DNA from 2 places in the Streptomyces sp. NBC_00704 genome. Region 2 is predicted to be linked to the other one. Evidence: riboswitches for the same ligand, from Rfam matches in the RefSeq annotation. Region 2 holds a riboswitch; the other holds the start of a gene.
The links. Region 2 has a riboswitch for glycine ahead of gcvP (aminomethyl-transferring glycine dehydrogenase). Riboswitches for the same ligand answer to the same signal wherever they lie in the genome.
Positions count from the first base shown of each region.

Region 1: it holds a riboswitch for glycine, as region 2 does, so the genes downstream of both, gcvT (glycine cleavage system aminomethyltransferase GcvT) here and gcvP (aminomethyl-transferring glycine dehydrogenase) in region 2, are expected to answer to the same signal.

Region 1 covers NZ_CP109000.1:5,734,682-5,746,490, forward strand. Annotated here, with positions in the region: gene glyA (serine hydroxymethyltransferase) at 1-686, opposite strand, end outside; gene gcvH (glycine cleavage system protein GcvH) at 701-1,078, opposite strand; gene gcvT (glycine cleavage system aminomethyltransferase GcvT) at 1,209-2,336, opposite strand; glycine riboswitch at 2,410-2,515, opposite strand; glycine riboswitch at 2,516-2,615, opposite strand; gene OG802_RS25035 (AAA family ATPase) at 2,788-3,480, shown strand; gene OG802_RS25040 (enhanced serine sensitivity protein SseB) at 3,552-4,343, shown strand; gene OG802_RS25045 (enhanced serine sensitivity protein SseB C-terminal domain-containing protein) at 4,654-5,448, shown strand; gene OG802_RS25050 (ABC transporter permease) at 5,763-6,770, shown strand; gene OG802_RS25055 (ABC transporter substrate-binding protein) at 6,890-8,686, shown strand; gene OG802_RS25060 (ABC transporter permease) at 8,797-9,795, shown strand; gene OG802_RS25065 (ABC transporter ATP-binding protein) at 9,792-10,889, shown strand; gene OG802_RS25070 (ABC transporter ATP-binding protein) at 10,886-11,809, shown strand, end outside.
Region 2 covers NZ_CP109000.1:1,247,004-1,258,812, reverse strand. Annotated here, with positions in the region: gene OG802_RS05560 (FHA domain-containing protein) at 1-583, shown strand, start outside; gene ftsR (transcriptional regulator FtsR) at 628-1,365, shown strand; gene OG802_RS05550 (bifunctional nuclease family protein) at 1,450-1,923, shown strand; gene OG802_RS05545 (MerR family transcriptional regulator) at 2,167-2,850, shown strand; gene OG802_RS05540 (DNA polymerase IV) at 2,962-4,398, shown strand; gene OG802_RS05535 (nucleotidyltransferase domain-containing protein) at 4,501-4,965, shown strand; gene OG802_RS05530 (PRC-barrel domain-containing protein) at 4,970-5,341, opposite strand; glycine riboswitch at 5,454-5,549, shown strand; gene gcvP (aminomethyl-transferring glycine dehydrogenase) at 5,734-8,619, shown strand; gene OG802_RS05520 (TOBE domain-containing protein) at 9,513-9,932, opposite strand; gene OG802_RS05515 (extracellular solute-binding protein) at 10,471-11,766, shown strand; gene OG802_RS05510 (carbohydrate ABC transporter permease) at 11,773-11,809, shown strand, end outside.

The DNA.
Region 1 (11,809 bases), 4.5 Mb from region 2:
TGGGTGGTGGAGGTGACGACGTCGGCGTACGGGACCGGGTTCGGGTGCAGGCCCGCCGCGACCAGACCGGCGAAGTGCGCCATGTCCACCCACAGGTACGCCTCGACCTCGTCGGCGATGCGGCGGAACTCGGCGAAGTCCAGCTGCCTCGGGTACGCCGACCAGCCCGCGATGATCACCTTCGGGCGGTGCTCCCTGGCGAGCTTCTCGACCTCGGCCATGTCGACCAGGCCGGTCACCGGGTCCACGTGGTAGGCGACCACGTCGAACTGCTTGCCGGAGAAGTTCAGCCGCATCCCGTGGGTCAGGTGGCCGCCGTGGGCCAGGTCGAGCCCGAGGATGGTGTCGCCGGGCTGGGCCAGCGCGAACAGGGCGGCCTGGTTGGCGGACGCGCCGGAGTGGGGCTGCACGTTGGCGTACTCGGCGCCGAACAGCTCCCTGATCCGGTCGATCGCGATCTGCTCGGCGACGTCCACGTGCTCGCAGCCGCCGTAGTAGCGGCGGCCCGGGTAGCCCTCGGCGTACTTGTTGGTCAGCACCGAGCCCTGCGCCTCCATGACCGCGAGCGGAGCGAAGTTCTCCGAGGCGATCATCTCGAGCGTGGACTGCTGGCGGTTCAGCTCGGCGTCGACCGCGGCGGCGATCTCCGGGTCGAGCTCGTGCAGGGGCGTGTTCAGGACGGACATGCGTCTGCGACTCCTCAGCCGGCGGTGTAGGCGGTGTACTCGTCGGCGGAGAGCAGGTCGCCCGGCTCGTCCGTCACGCGTACCTTGAACAGCCATCCGCCCTCGAAGGGGGCGGAGTTCACCAGCGACGGGTCGTCGACGACGTCCTGGTTGACCTCGGCGATCTCACCGGAGACGGGCGCGTACAGCTCGCTGACCGACTTCGTCGACTCCAGTTCGCCGCAGGACTCGCCCGCGGTCACCGCGTCGCCGACCTCCGGGAGCTGGACGAAGACCACGTCGCCGAGCGCGTTGGCCGCGTGCTCCGTGATGCCGACCGTCGAGACGCCGTCCTCGACGACCGACAGCCACTCGTGCTCCTTGCTGTAGCGCAGCTGCTGGGGGTTGCTCATGGCCTGAATTCTCCTGTACGCGGTGGAGTGCTGTTGAAGGGGGACGGCTGCGGACGCACGTGAGCAGCGAGAATGTGCGCAGTCTCACGCGGCCCGGTCGCACGCTGCGGCGCGGGGACGCGCCCAGTGTCTACTTCTGGCGCCGGTAGAACGGCAGCGCCACGACCTCGTACGGCTCGTGCGCGCCGCGGATGTCGACGCCGACGCCCGGGGCGCCCGGCGCCGCGTGGGCCGCGTCGACGTACGCCATCGCGATCGGCTTGCCGAGGGTGGGGGAGGGGGCGCCGGAGGTGACCTCGCCGATCACCTCGCCGCCGGCGACGACCGCGTACCCGGCGCGGGGGACGCGACGCCCCTCGGCGACCAGGCCGACCAGCACGCGCGGCGGCTTCTCCTCGGCGCGGGCGGCGGCCGCGGCGAGCGCCTCGCGGCCCACGAAGTCGCCCTCCTTCTGGAACTTCACCACCCGGCCGAGCCCGGCGTCGAACGGGGTGAGGGAGGTGCTCAGCTCGTGCCCGTACAGCGGCATGCCCGCCTCCAGGCGCAGCGTGTCCCGGCAGGACAGACCGCAGGGGACCAGGCCGGCGCCCTCGCCGGCCTCGGTCAGCGCCTGCCACAGTTCGACGGCGTGCTCCGGCTTCACGAACAGCTCGAAGCCGTCCTCACCGGTGTAGCCGGTGCGCGCGATGAGGGCGGGGACGCCGGCGACCGTGCCGGGCAGGCCGGCGTAGTACTTCAGGCCGTCGAGGTCGGCGTCGGTCAGCGACTTCAGGATGCCGGGCGACTGCGGGCCCTGGACGGCGATCAGCGCGTAGGCGTCCCGGTCGTCGCGGACCTCGGCGTCGAAGCCCGCCGAGCGCTCCACGAGCGCGTCCAGCACGACCTGGGCGTTGGAGGCGTTGGCGACGACCATGTACTCGCTCTCGGCGAGCCGGTACACGATCAGGTCGTCCAGGATGCCGCCGTCGGCCCGGCAGATCATGGTGTAGCGGGCGCGGCCCGTGCCCACGGCCGAGAGGTCGCCCACCAGCGCGAAGTTCAGGAGCTCGGCCGCCTGCGGGCCGCTCACGGTGATCTCGCCCATGTGCGAGAGGTCGAAGAGCCCGGCCCGGGTGCGGACGGCGGTGTGCTCGTCGCGCTCGGAGCCGTAGCGCAGGGGCATGTCCCAGCCGGCGAAGTCGGTCATCGTCGCGCCGAGCGAGCGATGCAGGGCGTCGAGCGCGGTGCGGCGCACGGCCGTGGATTCGGTACTGCTCATCGGTCGGTCGTCTCCCAGGGGCAATGGGGTCCCCCGCGCGAGCGGATCCGGGCGTGGGGGATGGCGAGGTCGTTCCTCCCCATCTGTCATCGGAACCTGAGAGGTTCGCCATGATCGCGAAGATCGTGACTTGCACCTTGGGTGGAGCCGCCCGTGGGCGACCCGCTTTTCAGATGTGCCTCGCCCGCGCGGTAACGGTGCCTGAGAGATTCAAGGGAGGGACTTGCTCCTTCGGCGCCCCAGCGAAGCTGCTGCTGAGGACTCTCCCGCGCGGATTCAAACGGCCGGTATGCAGTTGGCGCGGCCATCATCGCACGGCCCGCCCCGATCACGGCAGGGCCGTATCTGTAACCGGCCTGTGTCGGTACGCGCATGAAAACGCGAGACGCCGCCCATTACCTTCTCTTTACGCTTGGCGGGGATGAGGCCCACCTGACCCCAGGGGAGGACGATCACGGTGAACAGGACGACGCGCACGGCGACGACCACGGCGTTGGCCACCGGCGCGGGGATCGCGCTGCCCGCCCGGCCGGGCCCGACGGCCCGGGACGCGCGCGCTGCGCGGCCCGCGCCCGTCGTCCGTGACCTCCGCGACCGGGCCGGCCGCAGCCCGCACGGCCTGCTCTTCGGACCCCGCGACCTGGTCGTGGTGACCGGCCTGCCCGGCAGCGGCAAGTCCACGCTGATGCGGCGGACGGCGGGCGGCGTCCGCGTCGACTCCCAGGACACCCGCGACCGCTGGGACGCGCGCATGCCCGGCTTCCTGCCCTACGCCCTCTACCGCCCCCTCGTCCGCCTCTCCCACTACGCCGGGCTGCGCCGGGCCCTGCGCGGCGGCGGGGGCGTCGTCGTGCACGACTGCGGCGCGCAGGCCTGGGTCCGCGGCTGGTTGGGCCGCGCGGCCCGCCGCCGCGGCGGCACGCTCCACCTGATCGTCCTCGACGTCGGCGCGGACACGGCGCTGGCGGGCCAGCGCGAGCGCGGCCGGGGCGTCTCGCGCTACGCCTTCCTGCGGCACCGCCGCGCGGCCGCCCGGCTGCTGCGCGCGGTGGAGAAGGGGCGGCTGCCCGCGGGCTGCGGGGCGGCGGTCCTGCTCGACCGGCCCGCGGCCGACGTCCTGCGGCGCATCGGCTTCACGGGCTGAACCGGGCCTCCCGGCACCCGTTAGCCTTTCGGTCACAGCAGTGAGAGCGGTTCTCGGCAGGCGGTAGGCAGATGGACTTCCCACCGGCGGACTTCCCGACGGAATTCCCGGCGCAGGCACACCCCCATTCGCACGGCGGATGGCCCGGCAACGAGCTGGAGGAGGTGCTCTCCGCCTCCCTCGGCGTGCCCGAGGCCGGCGCCCGGATCGTGGAGGTGCTCGGCCGCAGCTTCGTATGGGTGCCGCTGCCCGGCGGCGGCGGCCCGCACAGCGGCCCCCTCGACCTGCCCACGCTGGAGCTGGACGGCCAGGTGTACGTGCCGGTCTTCAGCTCCGAGGAGCAGCTGCGCCGGGTCGCCGGCGCGCACATGTCGTTCACGGTCGCCCCGGCCGTGGAGTTCGCCCGCGGGCTGCCCCCGCAGGCCGGCATCCTGGTCAACCCCGACGGCGTGGTCGGCGTCCCGCTGCCGCCGCCGGCCGTGGCCGAACTGTGTCGGGCGGGCCGCACCCCGCTGGACGGCCCGGCGAGCGGCGGCCGGGTCCGCCTCTACGAGCCCGACTGGCAGGACGACCCCGTCGACTTCCTGGCCGCGGCCTCCGCGGAGTTCGAGGCCATCGGCGTGGTCCGCACCGCCCGCCGCTGCCTGGCCGCGATCGAGACGGCTGACCCGGTGATGTTCGTCGGTGTGGAACTCTCCCAGTGGGAGGGCGACCTGCGCGCGTTGCCGCTGGAGGCCCTCGGCAGGGCGCTGGGCGCGACGGCGTCGCCCTGGCCCGTCAACCTGGTGCTGCTGGACGTCGCCCAGGACCCGGTGGGGGAGTGGCTGCGGGAACGGGTCCGCCCCTTCTACACGCGGCCCTGACCAATCGCGCGAGGCCGCGGCCGACGGCGTTCCCGCCACAAGGCGGCGGGGAGGGCCGCGAGGCCGCGGCCGACGGCGTTCCCGCGGCGAGGCCGCGGGGAAAGGCCGTGGGGACGGGCCGCGCGGACCAGGTCGGGCGGACGGGCCGTGGGGGCGGCCCGGGGGCGGGGGGCCGCGGCCCGCTACGGCTCGCGCGCGGGGGCCCGGGGTCACAAACGGACCGCACCCGCCAACGTGCCGGTCCTCCTGACCCCTTGGACGCTTAAGCTGGACTCCGACGCGGGACGACACGGAAGAAGGGGCGGTACAGGTGAGCGCCAGCGGCATCGCGACCGGTCAGGTCGAGCACATGCTGCGCCAGGTCACGCCCGGGCGCTACGACGCCTACGAGGCGCTCCTGCGCGCGCTCGCGACCCCTTCCTCCGGCCAGGTCTGGATGCTGCTGTGGCACGGCCAGGCCGGCTCCCCGGACGCGCAGTACGGGAACATGGAGGTCGAGGGCCACGGCTACGCGCCCTGCGTGACCTCCGCACAGGAACTGAGCGCCAGCGGCTGGAACAGGTCGTACGAGGTGATCGACGGGCTGGACGCGGCCCGCACGCTCTACCCCGACCACTACGGCCTCTGGCTGAACCCGCACGCCCCCGGCGGTGGCATGGGCATCCCCTGGCTGGACCTGCGCCGCATCGCCACCGGTCTGGAGCGCCAGCCCGCCGGCCCGCTGCGGCTGTCCGAGCCCGGCATCGAGATCCCGCAGTTCTACGCCCTGCTCGCGCAGAACGCCCACCGCACCCCGGTGGTCCGCGCGCTGCGCCGGGCCTGGGTGCAGCCCGCGCTGGGCGCGCCCTACCTGGCCCTCGGTCTCGACGTCTACGAGTCCTCCCCGCCGGCCGTGGACGCCGTCCGGGCGATGATGCAGCAGTCCGTCGCGGCGGTGCCGGACGGGCTGCCGGTCTCGACGGTCGCCATGACCGACGAGTACGACCCCGTCGTCATGTGGATGCGCGCCAACGCGCGGCCGTTCTACGACCGCGAGGCGCACGCCGCCGCTCCCGCCCAGGCTCCCGCGGGCGGCTACGGCTTTCCGCCCGCCGGACGTTACTGACCCCTTCGCCGCTCCTGACTCCATGGCAGGAGTCGGACTTCTTCGCGCGTAGATAACAGCGATATGGGGTGGACGCGCCCAATATGCCCGAATTTGTCACTGTCCGGGGGGCGTTACCCGCCGTCCGGATAACGGAACCCCTCTACCCGCATCACGTTTACGCATCCATTCACTGCCAAGTCTGGCAACAGATCGCCAAAGCGTTGAAGACTCCCGCTCCAGGGGGACTTATCCCCCGCGTATTACGGACTGATCACGCCGCTACAGCGGCAAGTGCGGGCCGGCTACCGCCGGTTGAGAGGGGTCCCTGCCAGATGACGGCACCATTGCACGAGCCGACCGCGGAAGCGGCCCCGAGTGCGGCCGAGGAAGCGGCGGTCGCCAGCAGCGACGCCAAGGCCGTTCAGGGCCGTTCCCTGGGCCGGATCGCCTGGGAGCGCCTCAAGCGGGACAAGCTCGCCCTCACGGGCGGAATCGTGGTGCTCCTCCTCGTGGTGGTCGCGCTGCTCGCGCCCGTCATCACGAGCCTCCTCGGGCAGGACCCGAACGAGTACCACGAGAACCTCATCGACCCGCTCTTCGGCACCCCCACGGGTTCCCTGGGCGGCCTGAGCGGCGACCACCTGCTCGGCGTCGAGCCGGTCAACGGCCGCGACATCTTCGCCCGCATCCTCTACGGGGCCCGGATCTCCCTCCTGGTCGGCTTCCTGTCCGCCGTGGTGGCCGTGATCCTCGGAACGGTGCTGGGCATCCTCGCCGGCTTCTTCGGCGGCTGGGTCGACTCCCTGATCAGCCGGGTGATGGACGGTCTGCTCGCGTTCCCGCAGCTGCTGTTCATCATCGCGCTGGTCTCCGTCATGCCGAACCACATGCTGGGCCTCACCGGTTCGAGCGTGCGCGTCTTCGTGATGATCCTGGTCATCGGGTTCTTCGGATGGCCCTACATCGGACGCGTGGTGCGCGGCCAGACGCTCTCGCTGCGCGAGCGCGAGTACGTCGAGGCCGCCCGCTCGCTCGGCGCCGGACGGATGTACATCCTGTTCAAGGAGCTGCTGCCCAACCTGGTCGCCCCGATCGTCGTCTACACCACGATGATGATCCCCACCAACATCCTCACCGAGGCGGCGCTGAGCTTCCTGGGCGTCGGCGTCAAGCCGCCCACCGCCTCGTGGGGACAGATGCTCTCGAGCGCGATCGACTACTACGAGTCGGACCCCATGTACATGGTGGTCCCCGGTCTGGCGATCTTCATCACCGTGCTGGCGTTCAACCTCTTCGGTGACGGCATCCGGGACGCGCTCGACCCCAAGGCCTCGCGCTGATCCGCCCCGCAGGGGATCCGCGACCACAGCGAGCCGCAGAACCGCCGGGAACACGGCGCCCCAACCGTTCCGTGGTCTTTACACGGGATATCTCTCATCTATCCGGAGGATCCGAGATCGTGACTACCCAACGCACCTCAGGGCGGCGGAAGCAGGCGCTCGCCGCTACTGCCGCGGTCGCCGCGCTGCTGACCACGGCAGCGTGCGGCGGTGGCGGAGACGACGACAAGGGCTCGAAGACCGGCGCCGCCGGCTTCGACGCCGCGAACAACAAGGTCGCCCAGGCCTCCGCCGCCAAGAAGGGCGGCACGCTGAAGTTCGGTGCCGCGCAGGACGCCGACTCGTGGGACACCACGCGTGGCTACTACGGCATGATGTGGAACTTCGCCCGCTACTACAGCCGCCAGCTCGTCACCAACAAGGCCGAGCCGGGCGCCGCGGGCGCCGAGATCACTCCGGACCTCGCCACCGCGACCGCGAAGGTCACGGACGACGGCAAGACCTACACGTACACCCTGCGTGACGGCGTCACCTGGGAGGACGGCAAGCCGGTCACGTCCAAGGACGTGAAGTACGGCATCGAGCGCGTGTGGGCGCAGGACGTGCTGTCCGGCGGTCCGACGTACCTGAAGGACGTCCTCGACCCCAAGGGCGCCTACAAGGGCCCCTACAAGGACACGTCGGCCGACAAGCTGGGTCTGAAGGCGATCGACACGCCCGACGACAAGACCATCGTCTTCCACCTGCCCGAGGCCAACTCGGACTTCGAGGAGATGCTGGCCCTGGTGTCGGCGTCGCCGGTCCGCCAGGACATGGACACCAAGTCCAAGTACGGCCTGAAGCCGTTCTCCTCGGGCCCGTACAAGTTCGCCTCGTACGCCCCCGGCAAGGACCTCAAGCTGGTCCGCAACACCAGCTGGAAGCAGGCCTCGGACCCGGTCCGCAAGGCCTACCCGGACGAGATCACCATCAAGTTCTTCTCGGACGCCAACCAGCTCGACCAGCGTCTGCTCAGCGGTGACCTGGACCTCGACCTGAACCAGACCGGCATGTCGCCGCAGGGCCGCACCACCGCCCTGAAGCAGCACAAGGCCAACCTGGACAACCCGGTCTCCGGCTACGTCCGCTACGCGGTCTTCCCGCAGAGCGTGAAGCCGTTCGACAACATCGAGTGCCGCAAGGCCGTCATCCTCGGCGCCGACCACGTGTCGCTCCAGACCGCCCGCGGCGGCCCGGTCGCCGGCGGCGACATCGGCACCAACATGCTCCCGCCGTCCGTCCCGGGCGCCGAGGGCCAGAAGTACGACCCGTACAAGCTCGCGGGCGACAACAAGAACGGCAACGCGGCCGAGGCCAAGGCGGCCCTGAAGGCCTGCGGTCAGCCGAACGGCTTCAAGACCACCATCGCGGTGCGCAACAACAAGCCGGTCGAGGTGGCCACCGCCCAGTCGCTCCAGGCGTCGCTGGCGAAGATCGGCATCACCGCCGAGATCGACCAGTACGACGGCTCGCAGACCGCCGGCATCATCGGCAGCCCTTCGAACGTGAAGAAGAAGGGCTACGGCATCATCATCATGGGCTGGGGTCCGGACTTCCCGTCCGTCCAGGGCTTCGGTCTGCCGCTGTGGAACAGCAAGTACATCGCGCAGAGCGGTAACAACAACTACGCGCTGATCAACGACAAGACGATCGACGGTCTGTTCTCGTCGTACGTCACCACGCTGGACGACGCCGGCAAGACCAAGATCGCCACGGAGATCAACCACAAGGTGATGGAGGGCGCGTACTACCTGCCCTTCGTCTTCGAGCGGTTCATCAACTGGCGCTCGGACAACCTGGCGAACGTCTACACCACCGACGGTTACAGCGGTCAGTACGACTTCGTGAACCTCGGTCTGAAGAACCCGAAGAAGTAGTCCCGGCACACCCGCCGAACGGCACGAAAGGCAGGTGAAGGCCGGCGCGGCGGACCCGCGGGTCACTGGACACAATCCGGTGGCCCGCGGTCCGCGGCGGGCCGAGAGCTGTGCTCGCTTACCTCATCAGGCGGCTGTTCGCCGCCGTAGTGATGCTCGTGGTCATCGTCATGGTGGTCTTCGGCATCTTCTTCCTCATCCCCAAGTGGGCTGGCGTAGACATCGCCTTGAGCTTCGTGGGCAAGCAGGCCGACCCTGCCGCCGTCGAGGGTGTGCGCGAGAAGCTGGGCCTGGGCGACCCGATCTACGCCCAGGTCTGGGAGTTCTTCAAGGGCATCTTCGCCGGTCGCACCTACACGGGCGGTGGCGACTCCATCCACTGCGCCGCCCCGTGCTTCGGCTACTCCTTCCGCAGCGAGCAGGCCGTCTGGCCGGTGCTGACCGACCGCTTCCCGGTGACGCTGGCGCTCGCGCTCGGCGCCGCCGTGCTGTGGCTGATCTTCGGCGTCTCGGCGGGTGTGCTCTCCGCGCTCAAGCGGGGCAGCATGTGGGACCGCGGCGCGATGGTCATCGCGCTCTCGGGCGTCTCCCTGCCGATCTACTTCACCGGCATGGTCGCCCTGTCGATCTTCGTGTACGGACTCGACCTGTTCGACGGGCAGTTCGTCCCCCTGGACGAGAGTTTCACCGGCTGGTTCGGCGGCATGATCCTGCCCTGGGTCACCCTCGCGTTCCTGTACGCGGCGATGTACGCCCGCATCACCCGGGCCACCATGCTGGAGATCCTCGGCGAGGACTACATCCGCACGGCCCGCGCCAAGGGCCTCAAGGAACACACCGTCATCGGCAAGCACGCCATGCGCTCCACGATGACCCCGCTGCTGACCATGCTCGGCATGGACCTCGGCGCCCTCATCGGCGGTGCGATCCTGACCGAGACGGCGTTCAACCTGCCCGGCCTCGGCCAGGCGGTGCTCAACGCCATCAAGAACCAGGACCTGCCCATCATCCTGGGCGTCACCCTGATCACTTCTCTGGCGGTGCTCGTCGCCAACCTCGTGGTGGACATTATGTACGCCGTGATCGACCCCCGAGTGAGGCTGGCATGACCGAACTCAGCAAGAGCGGAGCGGCCGTGGGCGAGCCCTCCCCCGCTTCGCCCGCGCCGACCGCCTTCCTCGAAGTGCGCGACCTCAAGGTGCACTTCCCCACCGACGACGGCCTGGTCAAGTCCGTCGACGGACTCAGCTTCCAGCTGGAGAAGGGCAAGACCCTCGGCATCGTGGGCGAGTCCGGCTCCGGCAAGTCGGTGACCTCGCTGGGCATCATGGGCCTGCACACCGCCGGCCAGTACGGCAAGCGCAAGGCGCAGATCTCCGGCGAGATCTGGCTGGACGGCACCGAGCTGCTGTCCGCCGACCCCGACCACGTGCGCAAGCTGCGGGGCCGCGAGATGGCGATGATCTTCCAGGATCCGCTGTCCGCGCTGCACCCGTACTACACGATCGGCCAGCAGATCGTGGAGGCGTACCGCATCCACCACGACGTCGACAAGAAGACCGCCAAGCGCCGTGCGGTCGAGATGCTCGACCGGGTGGGCATCCCGCAGCCGGACAAGCGGGTGGAGAGCTACCCGCACGAGTTCTCCGGCGGTATGCGCCAGCGCGCGATGATCGCGATGTCGCTGGTCAACAACCCCGAACTGCTCATCGCGGACGAGCCGACGACCGCCCTGGACGTGACCGTCCAGGCGCAGATCCTCGACCTCATCCGCGACCTGCAGAAGGAGTTCGGCTCCGCGGTCATCGTCATCACCCACGACCTGGGCGTCGTCGCCGAACTCGCCGACGACATCCTGGTGATGTACGGCGGCCGCTGCGTCGAGCGGGGCCCGGCCGACAAGGTGTTCTACGAGCCCCGGCACCCCTACACCTGGGGTCTGCTCGGCTCGATGCCGCGTCTGGACCGCGACCAGCAGGAGCGGCTGATCCCGGTCAAGGGCTCGCCGCCCTCGCTGATCAACATCCCGTCCGGCTGCGCCTTCAACCCGCGCTGCCCGTACGCGGATCTGCCCAAGGACAACGTCACCCGCACCGTCCGGCCCGAGCTGTCCGAGGTCGGGAGCCGGCACTGGGCCGCCTGCCACCTGGGCCAGGAGCAGCGGGAGCGTATCTGGACCGAAGAGATTGCGCCGAAGCTGTGAGCGACGAAGAGAAAGCGGTGACGATCCCCGCGCAGGCCGACGGCCGGACCGAGCCGGGAGCCACCCTCACCAAGGACGCCGCCCCCGGCGAGGTCCTGCTCAAGGTGACCGGGCTGCAGAAGCACTTCCCCATCAAGAAGGGCCTGCTCCAGCGGCAGGTCGGGGCGGTGCACGCGGTCGACGGCATCGACTTCGAGGTCCGCTCCGGTGAGACGCTCGGCGTCGTGGGCGAGTCCGGCTGCGGCAAGTCCACCATGGGCCGGCTGATCACCCGGCTGCTCGAACCGACCGGCGGCACGGTCGAGTTCGAGGGCAAGGACATCACGCACCTCGGCGTCAGCGGCATGCGTCCGCTGCGCCGCGACGTACAGATGATCTTCCAGGACCCGTACTCGTCGCTGAACCCCCGGCACACCATCGGCACGATCGTCGGCGCTCCCTTCAAGCTCCAGGGCGTCGAGCCCGAGGGCGGCATCAAGAAGGAAGTGCAGCGGCTCCTGTCGGTCGTGGGGCTCAACCCCGAGCACTACAACCGCTACCCGCACGAGTTCTCCGGCGGTCAGCGCCAGCGCATCGGCATCGCCCGCGCGCTCGCGCTGAACCCGAAGCTGGTCGTGGCCGACGAGCCGGTCTCGGCCCTGGACGTGTCGATCCAGGCCCAGGTCGTCAACCTGCTCGACGACCTCCAGCAGGAGCTGGGCCTCACGTACGTGATCATCGCGCACGACCTCTCGGTCGTCCGGCACGTCTCGGACCGCATCGCGGTGATGTACCTCGGCAAGATCGTGGAGCTGGCCGACCGCGACCTGCTCTACAAGTCGCCGATGCACCCGTACACCAAGGCGCTGATGTCGGCGGTGCCGATCCCGGACCCGCGGCGCAAGAACGCCAAGAGCGAGCGGATCCTGCTCAAGGGCGAC
Region 2 (11,809 bases):
TTTCGGCCAACCGTCAGCCTCGAGTGCGGGTGGAGGGTTTTCCCCTATGTCGGCCCTGGTGTGTACGAGGTGCGGTAACCGCAACGCGGAGAACAGCCGTTTCTGCTCCAACTGCGGCGCGCCGCTGCGCCCCGGGCTGACGCCCGAGCGGGCGTCGGAGACGACGTCCACGATCTCCATTTCCGGTCTTGAGGCCTACGACGCGGAGGTCACCGGCCAGACGCAGTTGCCGGCGCTGTCTCCCGAGGCGCAGGCCGCGGTCGACGCGCTGCCGCTGGGGTCGGCGCTGCTGGTGGTGCGGCGTGGCCCGAACTCGGGCAGTCGTTTCCTGCTCGACGGCGACCTCACGACGGCCGGCCGGCACCCGCAGAGCGACATCTTCCTGGACGACGTCACGGTCTCCCGTCGGCATGTGGAGTTCCGGCGCAACCCCGACGGCACGTTCAGGGTCGCGGACGTCGGCAGCCTGAACGGCACCTATGTCAACCGCGAGCGGATCGACGAGGTCGCTCTGTCGAACGGTGACGAAGTGCAGATCGGAAAGTACCGGCTGGTCTTCTACGCGAGCCAGCAGGGCTACTGACCCGCCCCCGGGCGCTGCCCGGGGGGATTCCCCAGGGAAGGTCCATGCTTCGAACACCGAGGGGCGGTGCCGGACACGGCACCGCCCCCGCGGACGGCGATCCGATGAGCATCGGCGCGGTGCTGAACGCGTTGCGTGACGAGTTTCCCGAAGTGACCGTCTCCAAGATCCGTTTCCTGGAGTCGGAAGGGCTCGTCGAGCCGCAGCGGACCCCTTCGGGGTACCGCAAGTTCAGCGCGCGGGACGTCGAACGCCTCGGCCATGTGCTGAGGATGCAGCGGGACCACTATCTGCCGCTCAAGGTCATCCGTGAGCATCTGGACGCCATGGAGCGCGGCGAGGCCGCGCCGCTGCCCACCGTGGGCCGGCAGCGCGACGGCGAGACCGCCGTGGAGCCGTCGGACGGCCCCACCGTCGCCCGCCTCGGCCGCGCCGAGCTGCTGGCGGCCGCGGGGATCGGTGAGCGCGAACTCGAGGAGTGGGAGTCGTACGGGCTCGTCGTGCCGCTGGAGGGCGGGGTCTACGACGCCGAGGCCGCCACGGTGGCCGCGCTCGTCGCCGAGCTGGGCCGCTTCGGGATCGAGCCGAGGCACCTGCGGGTGATGAAGGCCGCCGCCGACCGGGAGGCCGGGCTCGTGGACCAGGTGGTGGCTCCGCTGAAGCGTCACCGCAATCCGCAGACGAGGGTCCTGGCGGAGGCCCGCACCAAGGAGATCGCGGGGCTCACGGTGCGGCTGCACACGGCATTGGTGCAGACCGCGCTCGGGGTGCGGCTGCCCTGAGCGGGCGGTCTCGCCGGGTACGGATCGGTCACCCGTTCCCGGCCCGACTACCCAAACGTCCCGGGCACGGCCTAGGGTTGCTGTGTGAACGAGCTCGATGTCGTAGGTGTCCGAGTCGAGATGCCCTCCAACCAACCGATCGTGCTGCTGCGTGAAGTGGGAGGCGACCGCTACCTTCCCATCTGGATCGGACCGGGCGAGGCGACGGCGATCGCCTTCGCCCAGCAGGGCATGGCTCCCGCACGGCCGCTGACCCACGATCTGTTCAAGGACGTGCTGGAGGCCGTCGGCCAGGAGCTCACCGAGGTGCGCATCACGGATCTGCGTGAGGGCGTCTTCTACGCGGAGCTGGTCTTCGCGAGCGGGGTCGAGGTGAGCGCGCGGCCGTCGGACGCCATAGCGCTGGCGCTGCGCACCGGAACGCCGATCTACGGCAGTGACACGGTGCTCGACGACGCGGGGATCGCCATCCCGGACGAGCAGGAGGACGAGGTGGAGAAGTTCCGCGAGTTCCTCGACCAGATCTCGCCCGAGGACTTCGGCACCAGCAACCAGTAGGCGGCAGACGTGAGGCGAGGGCGTCCCGTACCGGGGCGCCCGTTCCGTTCCCGGCAAATGCCGGGGGCCACTGAGAGCGTCCTACGGCTGGTTCTCAGCGCATTCGGCTAGCCTTTCCCCGCGGTGGGGTACGGGAAACCACTCCTAGGGTGATTATCACTCGGCGTGCCGAGTGTGGCGATCGTTGACGCACCCCTGGTGACTGCCTACCGTCGAGAAGGCAGTTCAAGGACGGAGGTCGGCGTGAGAAGCAGCGGCGACGGTACGGCTGGGGGTGCCCCCGGACTCGGTGTCGGGGGAAGCGGTCCGTACCCTCCCCCGAGCTCTCGGTTGCGCCCGGGTGCGGGTTACCCGCACCAGGCGGGCGCGGCCGATCACGCCCCCCATCGACCGGCGGCCGTGCCGAGCGGCGAAGGGGCGGCGTCCATGGCGTCCGAACAGATCGGCTACCGCGGTCCGACGGCCTGCGCGGCAGCGGGCATCACCTACCGCCAACTGGACTACTGGGCCCGCACCGGGCTCGTCGAGCCGAGCGTGCGGCCCGCGCACGGATCCGGCACCCAGCGGCTGTACAGCTTCCGGGACGTCGTCGTCCTGAAGATCGTGAAGCGTTTCCTGGACACCGGGGTGTCGCTGCAGAACATCCGCAGCGCCGTCCAGCACCTGCGCGAGCGCGGGTTCAGCGACCTGGAGCGCATGACGCTGATGAGCGACGGCGCGACCGTGTACGAGTGCACCTCGCCGGACGAGGTCCACGCCCTGCTCCAGGGCGGGCAGGGCGTGTTCGGGATCGCCGTGGGCGTGGTGTGGCGAGACGTGGAGAGCGCGCTGTCGCAGTTGCACGGGGAGCGCGTGGACACGGGGGAGACGCTCGTCGGGCACAATCCGGCGGACGAGCTGGCGCGTCGGCGCAATCGGGCCGTCTGAGGCCCTTCCGGCGCGTCGGAGCGACCGGGCGGCTTGAAGCGGGTTCGGGTCCGGGGCGTCGGCGGCAGTGGTGGAACGCCGTTGTCAGTGGCGTGGTGCAGCATCGGACATGTGAGAAACGCGCCCACCATCCTGCATCTCGACATGGATGCCTTCTTCGCCCAGGCGGAGCAGGCGTCCAAGCCGAGTCTGCGCGGGAAAGCCGTGGTCGTGGGCGGTCTGGGGCCGCGCGGGGTGGTGGCGACGGCGTCCTACGAGGCGCGTGTCTTCGGAGTGCACTCCGCGATGCCCACGGCGCAGGCGCGCCGCCTGGCGCCCAACGCCGCCTATCTCGTGCCGCGCTTCGCGTTCTACCGTTCGATCAGCGAGCAGGTGATGGGGCTGCTGCGGGCGCTGTCGCCGCTGGTCGAGCCGCTGAGCCTGGACGAGGCGTTCGTGGACCTGGAGGCCGGTGAGGCCGCCTGGGACGGCGACTCCGCACGGCTGGCCGGCAGCCGGCTGCGCGGGGACATACGGGCGGTCACCGGTCTGACCGGTTCGGTGGGGCTGGCCTCCTGCAAGATGCTCGCCAAGATCGCCTCGGAGCAGGCCAAACCTGACGGCCTGGTGCTGATCGAGCCGGGCACCGAGCGGGCCATGCTCGGGCCCCTGTCCGTGCGCACGCTGCCGGGGGTCGGCCCGGCCACGGGGGACCATCTCCGGCGGGCCGGCATCACCACGGTCGACGAGATCGCCGAGGCCGGTGAGGACGAGCTGGTGAGGCTGCTGGGCAAGGCGCACGGGCACGCCCTGTACGCCATGGCGCTGGCGCGGGACGACCGGCCGGTGGTGGCCGAGCGTGAGACCAAGTCCGTGTCCGTGGAGGACACCTACGACGTGGACATCCACGACCGGACGCGGGTCGAGCTGGAGGTGCACAGGCTCGCGGACCGGTGCGTGCGCAGGCTGCGCGAGGCCGGTCTGTCCGGGCGGACCATCGTGCTGAAGGTGCGGCGCTACGACTTCTCCACGCTCACCCGGTCCGAGACGCTGCGTGGGCCGACCGACGATCCCGCGGTGGTCCGTGAGGCGGCGGCGCGGCTGCTGGACGCCGTGGACACGACCGGTGGCGTGCGGCTGCTGGGGGTCGGCGTCAGCGGCCTCGCGGACTTCACCCAGGAGGACCTGTTCGCCCAGGCCGCGGAGGAGCGTGCGGACGGGCCCGAGGAGGAACCGGCCGGTGAGCCCGTCGTCGAGGAGGCGGCGCCGGCCGAGCGGCAGTGGCGGCCCGGGCACGACGTCCGCCATGCCGAGCTGGGGCACGGGTGGGTGCAGGGCAGTGGGCTCGGCCGGGTGACGGTGCGTTTCGAGACGCCCGAGTCGGAGCCCGGGCGGGTGCGGACCTTCCGGACGGACGATCCGGGGCTGGAACCGGCGGATCCGCTGCCGCTGGTACGGCGAGGACCCGACGTGGGCGGCGGGCCGCAGGCCGCCGGAGTGACCGGTCCCGATCTCGGGCTCACGGGATGGGGATCCGGGAACTCTCGGCGAGACCGGTCAGTTACATAGAGTGAGGGCGAGTGGGTCGTCCGAAGGACGCCGGGTGGTGTGGCGGGACTCGTGAGGGACGGCGGTGCCGGGCGGCGGCGCCGACAGGGGAGGGGGAGCCGGATGAACGTCGACGGGGAGCGGTGCGCGGAGCGGGCTGCCGGGGTGTCGCCGCAGCGGGCGGCCGAGATGGGTTCGGTGACGGGCCGGGTGGCGCGGTGGGCCGCCGGTCGCGGCGACGCGGCCGGTCTGCTGCTCGTCGGGTCGTGTGCGCGGGGGGCGGCGCGCGCCGACTCCGACGTCGATCTGCTGCTGCTGTCGACGGCGCCCGACGGGTACGCGGCCGACGACGCCTGGCTGCGGGAGCTGTCCCTGGGCGAGGTGGTGCGGGTCCGTGCCTGGGGGCCGCTGACCGAATGGCGGCATCGCACCGGGTCCGGTCTGGAGGTGGAGCTGTGCGTCGGTCCCGCCGACTGGGCGAGAACCGATCCGGTCGACGCCGGCACACGAAGAGTCGTCACGGACGGAGCCCGGCCGCTGTACGACCCGGCCGGGATGCTGGAGGCGCTGATACGGGCCTGCGGCTGAGCGCTCAGCCGTCGTCCGTGCCGGCCAGCCGCCCGAAGTCGTGGTCGGGCAGCGGGGGAGGGCTGCCCAGGTCGAGACCGTAGTGGTGGTAGAGCTGGAGTTCCTGCTCCGGGGAGAGGTGGCGGCCCACGCCGAAGTCCGGGGCGTCCTTGATCAGGGCCCGGTCGAACGGGATGCGCAGGGCGCCCTCGACCAGTTCGCTGGGCTCCAGGGGGACGAAGGCGTCGCGGGTGAAAAGACCCGTGCGTATGGCCGCCCACTCCGGCACGCCGGTCGCGTCGTCCAGGTAGACCTCGTCGACGGTGCCGATCTTGGTGCCGTTGCGGTCGAACGCCTTGCGGCCGATCAGGTTGCGCGGATCGATGTCGGTCTGCACGGGCCCTCCACTGGGTCGCAACTCATCCGTTAGCACTACAAAAGTGCACAATGGGATCGGCGGCCACTCGAGAGGGTGATGTTGACCTCGCTGGTAGTCTGACAACGGCTGCTGACCCCGTGCGGGAGAGTCCTCCGAACGACATCGGAGGCGCCGAAGGAGCAAATCCTCCCCGGAATCTCTCAGGCTCACGTACCGCACGGACGAGGTCACTCTGGAAAGCAGGGCGGGTCCGACGGCGTCGACGGACCCCGCTCTCACCGACGGTGAAAGCCGGTCGTCCCTCGGGCGGCCGGTGAAGCTCTCAGGTTGAGATGACAGAGGGGGAGGCCGTCCGGGTACCCGCGCCGTGGTGACCCACGAAGGTCGTGTCAGACCAGGAGGCCTCCGTAATGACCGCCCATCGCATTCCACTCTCCGAACTCGAGCAGGGAATCCCGTTCGAGCAGCGCCATGTAGGACCCGATCACGAGGCGCAGGCCAAGATGCTCGCTCACGTGGGCTACGGCTCGCTCGACGAGCTCACGGCCGCCGCGGTCCCGGACGTGATCAAGAACGCCGATGCGCTGGACCTGCCCGGCGCGCGCACCGAGGCCGAGGTGCTGGCCGAGCTGCGCTCCCTGGCGGATCGCAACCAGGTCCTCGCCCCGATGATCGGGCTCGGCTACTACGGCACGTTCACGCCGCCGGTCGTCCTGCGCAACGTCATGGAGAACCCCGCCTGGTACACGGCGTACACGCCGTACCAGCCGGAGATCTCGCAGGGCCGGCTGGAGGCGCTGCTGAACTTCCAGACCATGGTCGCCGACCTGACCGGACTGCCGACGTCCGGTGCGTCGCTGTTGGACGAGGGCACGGCCGCCGCCGAGGCGATGGCGCTCTCGCGGCGGATGGGGAAGAACAAGAAGGGCCTCTTCCTCGTCGACGCGGACGCGCTGCCGCAGACCATCGCCGTGATCGAGACGCGTGCCGAGCCGGCCGGCGTCGAGGTCGTCGTCGCCGATCTGAGCGACGGGATCCCGGCGGAGATCGCCGAGCGCGAGATCAACGGCGTGCTGGTGCAGTACCCGGGAGCCTCCGGCGCCGTCCGTGATCTCGGGGCGCTGGTCGAGCAGGCGCACGGTCTGGGCGCGCTCGTCACGGTCGCCGCGGACCTCCTCGCGCTGACCCTGCTGAAGTCGCCGGGGGAGCTGGGGGCCGACATCGCCGTCGGCACCACCCAGCGGTTCGGGGTGCCGATGGGCTTCGGCGGACCGCACGCCGGCTACATGGCCGTCCACGAGAAGTTCGCGCGCAGCCTGCCCGGGCGGCTCGTGGGCGTGTCCGTCGACGTGGACGGCAACAAGGCCTACCGGCTCGCGTTGCAGACGCGTGAGCAGCACATCCGGCGGGAGAAGGCCACCAGCAACATCTGCACGGCGCAGGTGCTGCTCGCGGTGATGGCGGGGATGTACGCCGTCTACCACGGGCCCGACGGGCTGCGGGGCATCGCCCGGCGCACCCACCGGTACGCGGCCGTGCTCGCCGCCGGGCTCCGGGCCGGCGGGATCGACGTCCTGCACGGCTCTTACTTCGACACGCTGACCGTGCGGGCGCCGGGGAAGGCCGCGCAGGTCGTCGCCGGGGCGCGCGAGCACGGGGTGAACCTGCACCTCGTCGACGCCGACCACGTGTCGGTCGCCTGTGACGAGACGACCGGGCGGGCGCAGCTGGCCGCGGTGTGGGCCGCGTTCGGCGTGACGGGCGACGTCGAGGCGCTCGACGCGGTCACCGAGGACGCGCTGCCCGCCGGTCTGCTGCGCTCCGACGCGGTCCTGACGCACCCCGTCTTCCACCGGTACCGCTCCGAGACGGCGATGCTGCGCTACCTGCGCCGCCTCGCCGACCGGGACTACGCGCTCGACCGCGGCATGATTCCCCTGGGCTCGTGCACCATGAAGCTCAACGCGACCACCGAGATGGAGCCGGTCACCTGGCCCGAGTTCGGGCAGATGCACCCCTTCGCACCGGCCGAGCAGGCCGAGGGCTACCTGACGCTCATCCGTGAGCTGGAGGAGCGGCTCGCCGAGGTCACCGGGTACGACAAGGTGTCGTTGCAGCCGAACGCCGGGTCGCAGGGCGAGCTGGCCGGGCTGCTCGCCGTGCGCGGCTACCACCGGGGCAACGGCGACGAGCAGCGGACCGTGTGCCTGATCCCGTCCTCCGCGCACGGGACCAACGCGGCCAGCGCGGTGATGGCGGGCATGAAGGTCGTCGTCGTGAGGACCGCCGAGGACGGCGAGATCGACGTCGAGGACCTCCGTGTGAAGATCGAGAAGCACCGGGACGAGCTCGCGGTGCTGATGATCACCTACCCGTCGACGCACGGGGTGTTCGAGGAGCACGTCGCCGACATCTGCGCTCAGGTGCACGAGGCCGGCGGGCAGGTCTACGTCGACGGCGCGAACCTCAACGCGCTGGTCGGGCTGGCCAAGCCGGGGCACTTCGGCGGTGACGTCTCCCACCTGAACCTGCACAAGACGTTCTGCATCCCGCACGGCGGCGGCGGTCCGGGAGTCGGCCCGGTCGCCGTACGGTCGCACCTCGCGCCCTATCTGCCCAACCACCCGCTGCAGCCCGCCGCGGGCCCGGAGACCGGCGTGGGACCGATCTCCGCGGCTCCCTGGGGTTCCGCGGGGATCCTGCCGATCTCCTGGGCCTATGTGCGGCTCATGGGCGGCGAGGGCCTCAAGCGGGCCACCCAGGTGGCGGTGCTCAGCGCGAACTACGTCGCCAAGCGGCTGGAGCCGCACTACCCCGTGCTCTACAACGGGCCGGGCGGGCTGGTGGCGCACGAGTGCATCATCGACCTGCGGCCGCTGACCAAGGCGACCGGTGTGAGCGTCGACGACGTCGCCAAGCGGCTGATCGACTACGGCTTCCACGCGCCGACGATGTCGTTCCCGGTGGCGGGGACGCTGATGATCGAGCCGACCGAGTCCGAGGACCTCGTCGAGCTGGACCGGTTCTGCGACGCGATGATCGCGATCCGCGCGGAGATCGAGAAGGTCGGCTCGGGTGCATGGCCGGCCGAGGACAACCCGCTGCACCACGCCCCGCACACCGCCGCCGCCCTGGGCGGGGAGTGGAAGCACGCGTACTCGCGTGAGGAGGCCGTCTTCCCGGCCGGGGTGTCGGCCGCCGACAAGTACTGGCCGCCGGTGCGCCGGATCGACCAGGCCTTCGGCGACCGGAACCTGGTCTGCTCGTGCCCGCCGCTGGACGCGTACGAGGACTGATCGAGCGTGACGCCGACCGCAGGGCCCCCTCCACGACGGAGGGGGCCCTGCGGCCGTTCGCGGGCCCGGTGGCCCCGTCGGCGCGCGAGTGACCGCGCGGCGCGCGCCTTGTGAGCCACCCAGACCACGTCTGCCCGGTCGTTGCTGCCCGGCGCCCCCTGCCCGCCGTCGGCCGTCCCCTGTCCGTCGCCCGTCGGGTCCTGTCGGCCGTGCGTCGCCTGCCGGGGTCGGTCGGCCCGTGCGTCGCCCGTCGAGGTCGGTGCGCCTGTGCGCGGGCCGCTGGTCCCTGCCGGCCGCTGGCGTGGTCCTGTCGGCCGGGGTGGGAAGACCGTCCGGCGTCGCCCGCCGGGTCCTGTTGGCCGTGCGCCGCCCGTCGGGGCCGGTCGCCCGTGCGTCGCCTGCCGGGTCCTGTTGGCCGTGCGCCGCCCGTCGGGGCCGGTCGCCCGTGCGTCGCCTGCCGGGTCCTGTCGGCCGTGCGTCGCCTGCCGGGTCCTGTCGGGGTCGGTCGGCCCGTCCCTCGCCCGTCGAGGTCGGTGCGCCTGTGCGCGGGCCGCTGGTCCCTGCCGGCCGCTGGCGTGGTCCTGTCGCCGGGGTGGGAAGAGACCGTCCGGCGTCGCCCGCCGGGTCCTGTTGGCCGTGCGCCGCCCGTCGGGGCCGGTCGCCCGTCCGTCGCCCGTCGGGTCCTGTCGGCCGTGCGTCGCCCGCCGGGGTCGGTGGGCCCGTGCGTCGCCCGTCGAGGTCGGTGCGCCTGTGCGGGGGCCGCTGGTCCCTGCCCGCCGCTCGCGGGGTCCTGTCGGCCGGGGTGGGACGAGACCGTCTGTGCCCCCACCGGATCGCGCGGGGGCCGATGTGTGTGCGGGCGGCTCTGTTCGCCGGGCGGGTCGTGGTGCGTTCTACGCCGTCGCCACGGCCACTTCGGTCGCCTTGATCAGCGCCACGACGTCGGAACCCACGAAGAGCCCCAGGTCGGTCGCCGCCTCCTTGGTGATCACCGCCGTGAGCAGGGCGCCCTCCAGCGTGATCTTCACCGAGGCCATGACCTCGCCCACGGTGAGTCCGGTGATCGTGCCGGGGAGCCGGTTGCGGATGGACAGGCCGGCGACCTGCCCGGCGGCCAGGGCCACCTCGGTCGACTTCACCAGGGCGTGCACGGCGGTGCCCGGGGCGAGACCGAGCTGGTGCGCGGCCTCCAGGGTGATGGCCGCCGTGAGGTCCTGCCCTCCGTCGAGGCGGATCCTGACGGTGGCCATGACCTCGCCTGTCTGGACGGCGGTCACGGTGCCGGGGAGCTGGTTGCGGATGCTCATGGTCATGAGCGCCACCGTAGAGCCCTTGGTGCCTTATGTCTGGTATGCGGGTTTGTGTGCCGTAGTCACTCCCAGGGTGCGGGCGGTGGCCGGGCGGGGTGCGGCCGCCGGTCCCGGTCGGGAACCTTCCTGTCCGGGCATGCGGTTCCGTGGATGGTTTCGGCCATCGCGTGGGCGGTGGGCGCCGGTGTGAGCGGAGGGTGACGTTCTGGGGCGTGCGTGCCGGGGCGAGGGAGTCCCGTGTGGTGTCTGTGCTGCTCATGGGCCGGTCTGAGTCGGCGGCCGGAACACTCAGCGTCACGTCGGGCGGCGGGAGGGGGACCGACCGGTGTCGATCCCGGTGCTCTTCGGTTCCGTAATGTTCGCCCATTGATCCGAATGTTTCGATGTGATCAAGGGCCGCTGCTCACGCCGGTTTCCGAACTGGGCTCCATATTGGCTGCGTTCAAGGGGTTGCCTCGCGTTGGAGGGTGTCTCTAGGGTGCGGCAGCAGCGAAGCTTTCTGGATCTCGTTCGAAACTTTCGATCTATCAAGGAGCGCATGATGGGCGACCCGGCACTCTCCCGCCGCGGCTTTCTGGCGGCCTCCGCCGCGGCCGGTGTCAGCATGACGGCACTGAGCGCCTGCGGCGGCGACTCGGACGGAGGGTCGTCGGGCGGAACGACCACCATCGAGTGGTGGAACATCTCCACCACTCAGCCGACGAAGGACGTCTGGGCAGCGCTGGCCAAGCAGTTCGAAGCGCAGAACCCCAAGATCAAGGTGAAGATCGTCCAGCTGGAGAACGACGCCTACAAGTCGAAGATGACGGCGTTGACCGCCTCCGGGAAGCTTCCCGACATCTTCCACACCTGGGGCGGTGGCGTCCTGCGGCAGCAGGTCGACGCCGGGCTCGTCGAGGACCTCACCGACCGGACGAAGGGCTGGGGCGACAGCCTGCTGTCGGTCGCCCGGGAGCCGTACCTGATCGACGACAAGGCCTACGGCGTCCCGTTCGACATCGGCATGATCGGATTCTGGTACAACAAGGCGCTCTTCAAGAAGGCCGGCGTCGCTGCGCCGCCCACCACGTGGAGCGGCTTCCTCGACGCCGTGCGCAAGCTGAAGGCCGCCGGCATCACCCCGATCGCCCTGGCCGGCAAGGAGAAGTGGCCGGGCATGTACTACTGGGCCTACCTCGCGATGCGCACCGCGGGCGTCGACGCCCTGCGCAAGGCGGGCGAGGACAAGGACTTCACGGGCGACGGGTTCGTGCAGGCCGGACAGCATCTGCAGGACCTCGTGGACCTGCAGCCGTTCCAGAAGGGCTACCTCGGCGCCGCCTACTCCAGCCCCACCGGTCAGGCCGCGGCGGTCGGCAACGGCAAGGCGGCGATGGAGCTCATGGGTCAGTGGGCGCCGGTCGTGGAGGCCGACGCGGGCAAGGGGCTCGGCGCGAACCTCGGGTTCTTCCCCTTCCCGGCGGTCGACGGCGGCAAGGGCGTCATCACCGAGGTGTTCGGCGGAGGCGGCGGGCACGCGCTGCGCAAGGGCGCCCCGCAGGCGGCCGTCGAATTCCTGAAGTTCTTCGCCTCCGCCGCCACGGACACCACCCTGGTCAAGAAGACCGGCGTGCTGCCCATCGTCCCGGCCGCGGAGAGCGCCCTCACCGACCCCAACATCAAGGCCGTCCAGGCGCAGTTGAAGGGCGCCACCGGATTCCAGCTCTATCTGGACCAGGCGTACGCGCCCGCCCTCGGCCAGGAGGTCAACGACAGCGTCGCCGCTCTGATATCCGGCTCGAAGTCGCCCCAGCAGGTCGCCCAGTCGATCACCAAGGTCGCGAAGGAAGAGCAGTAGCCGGCGATGACCTCCACCTTCCTCCCGGACAAGCGCAGCGGTC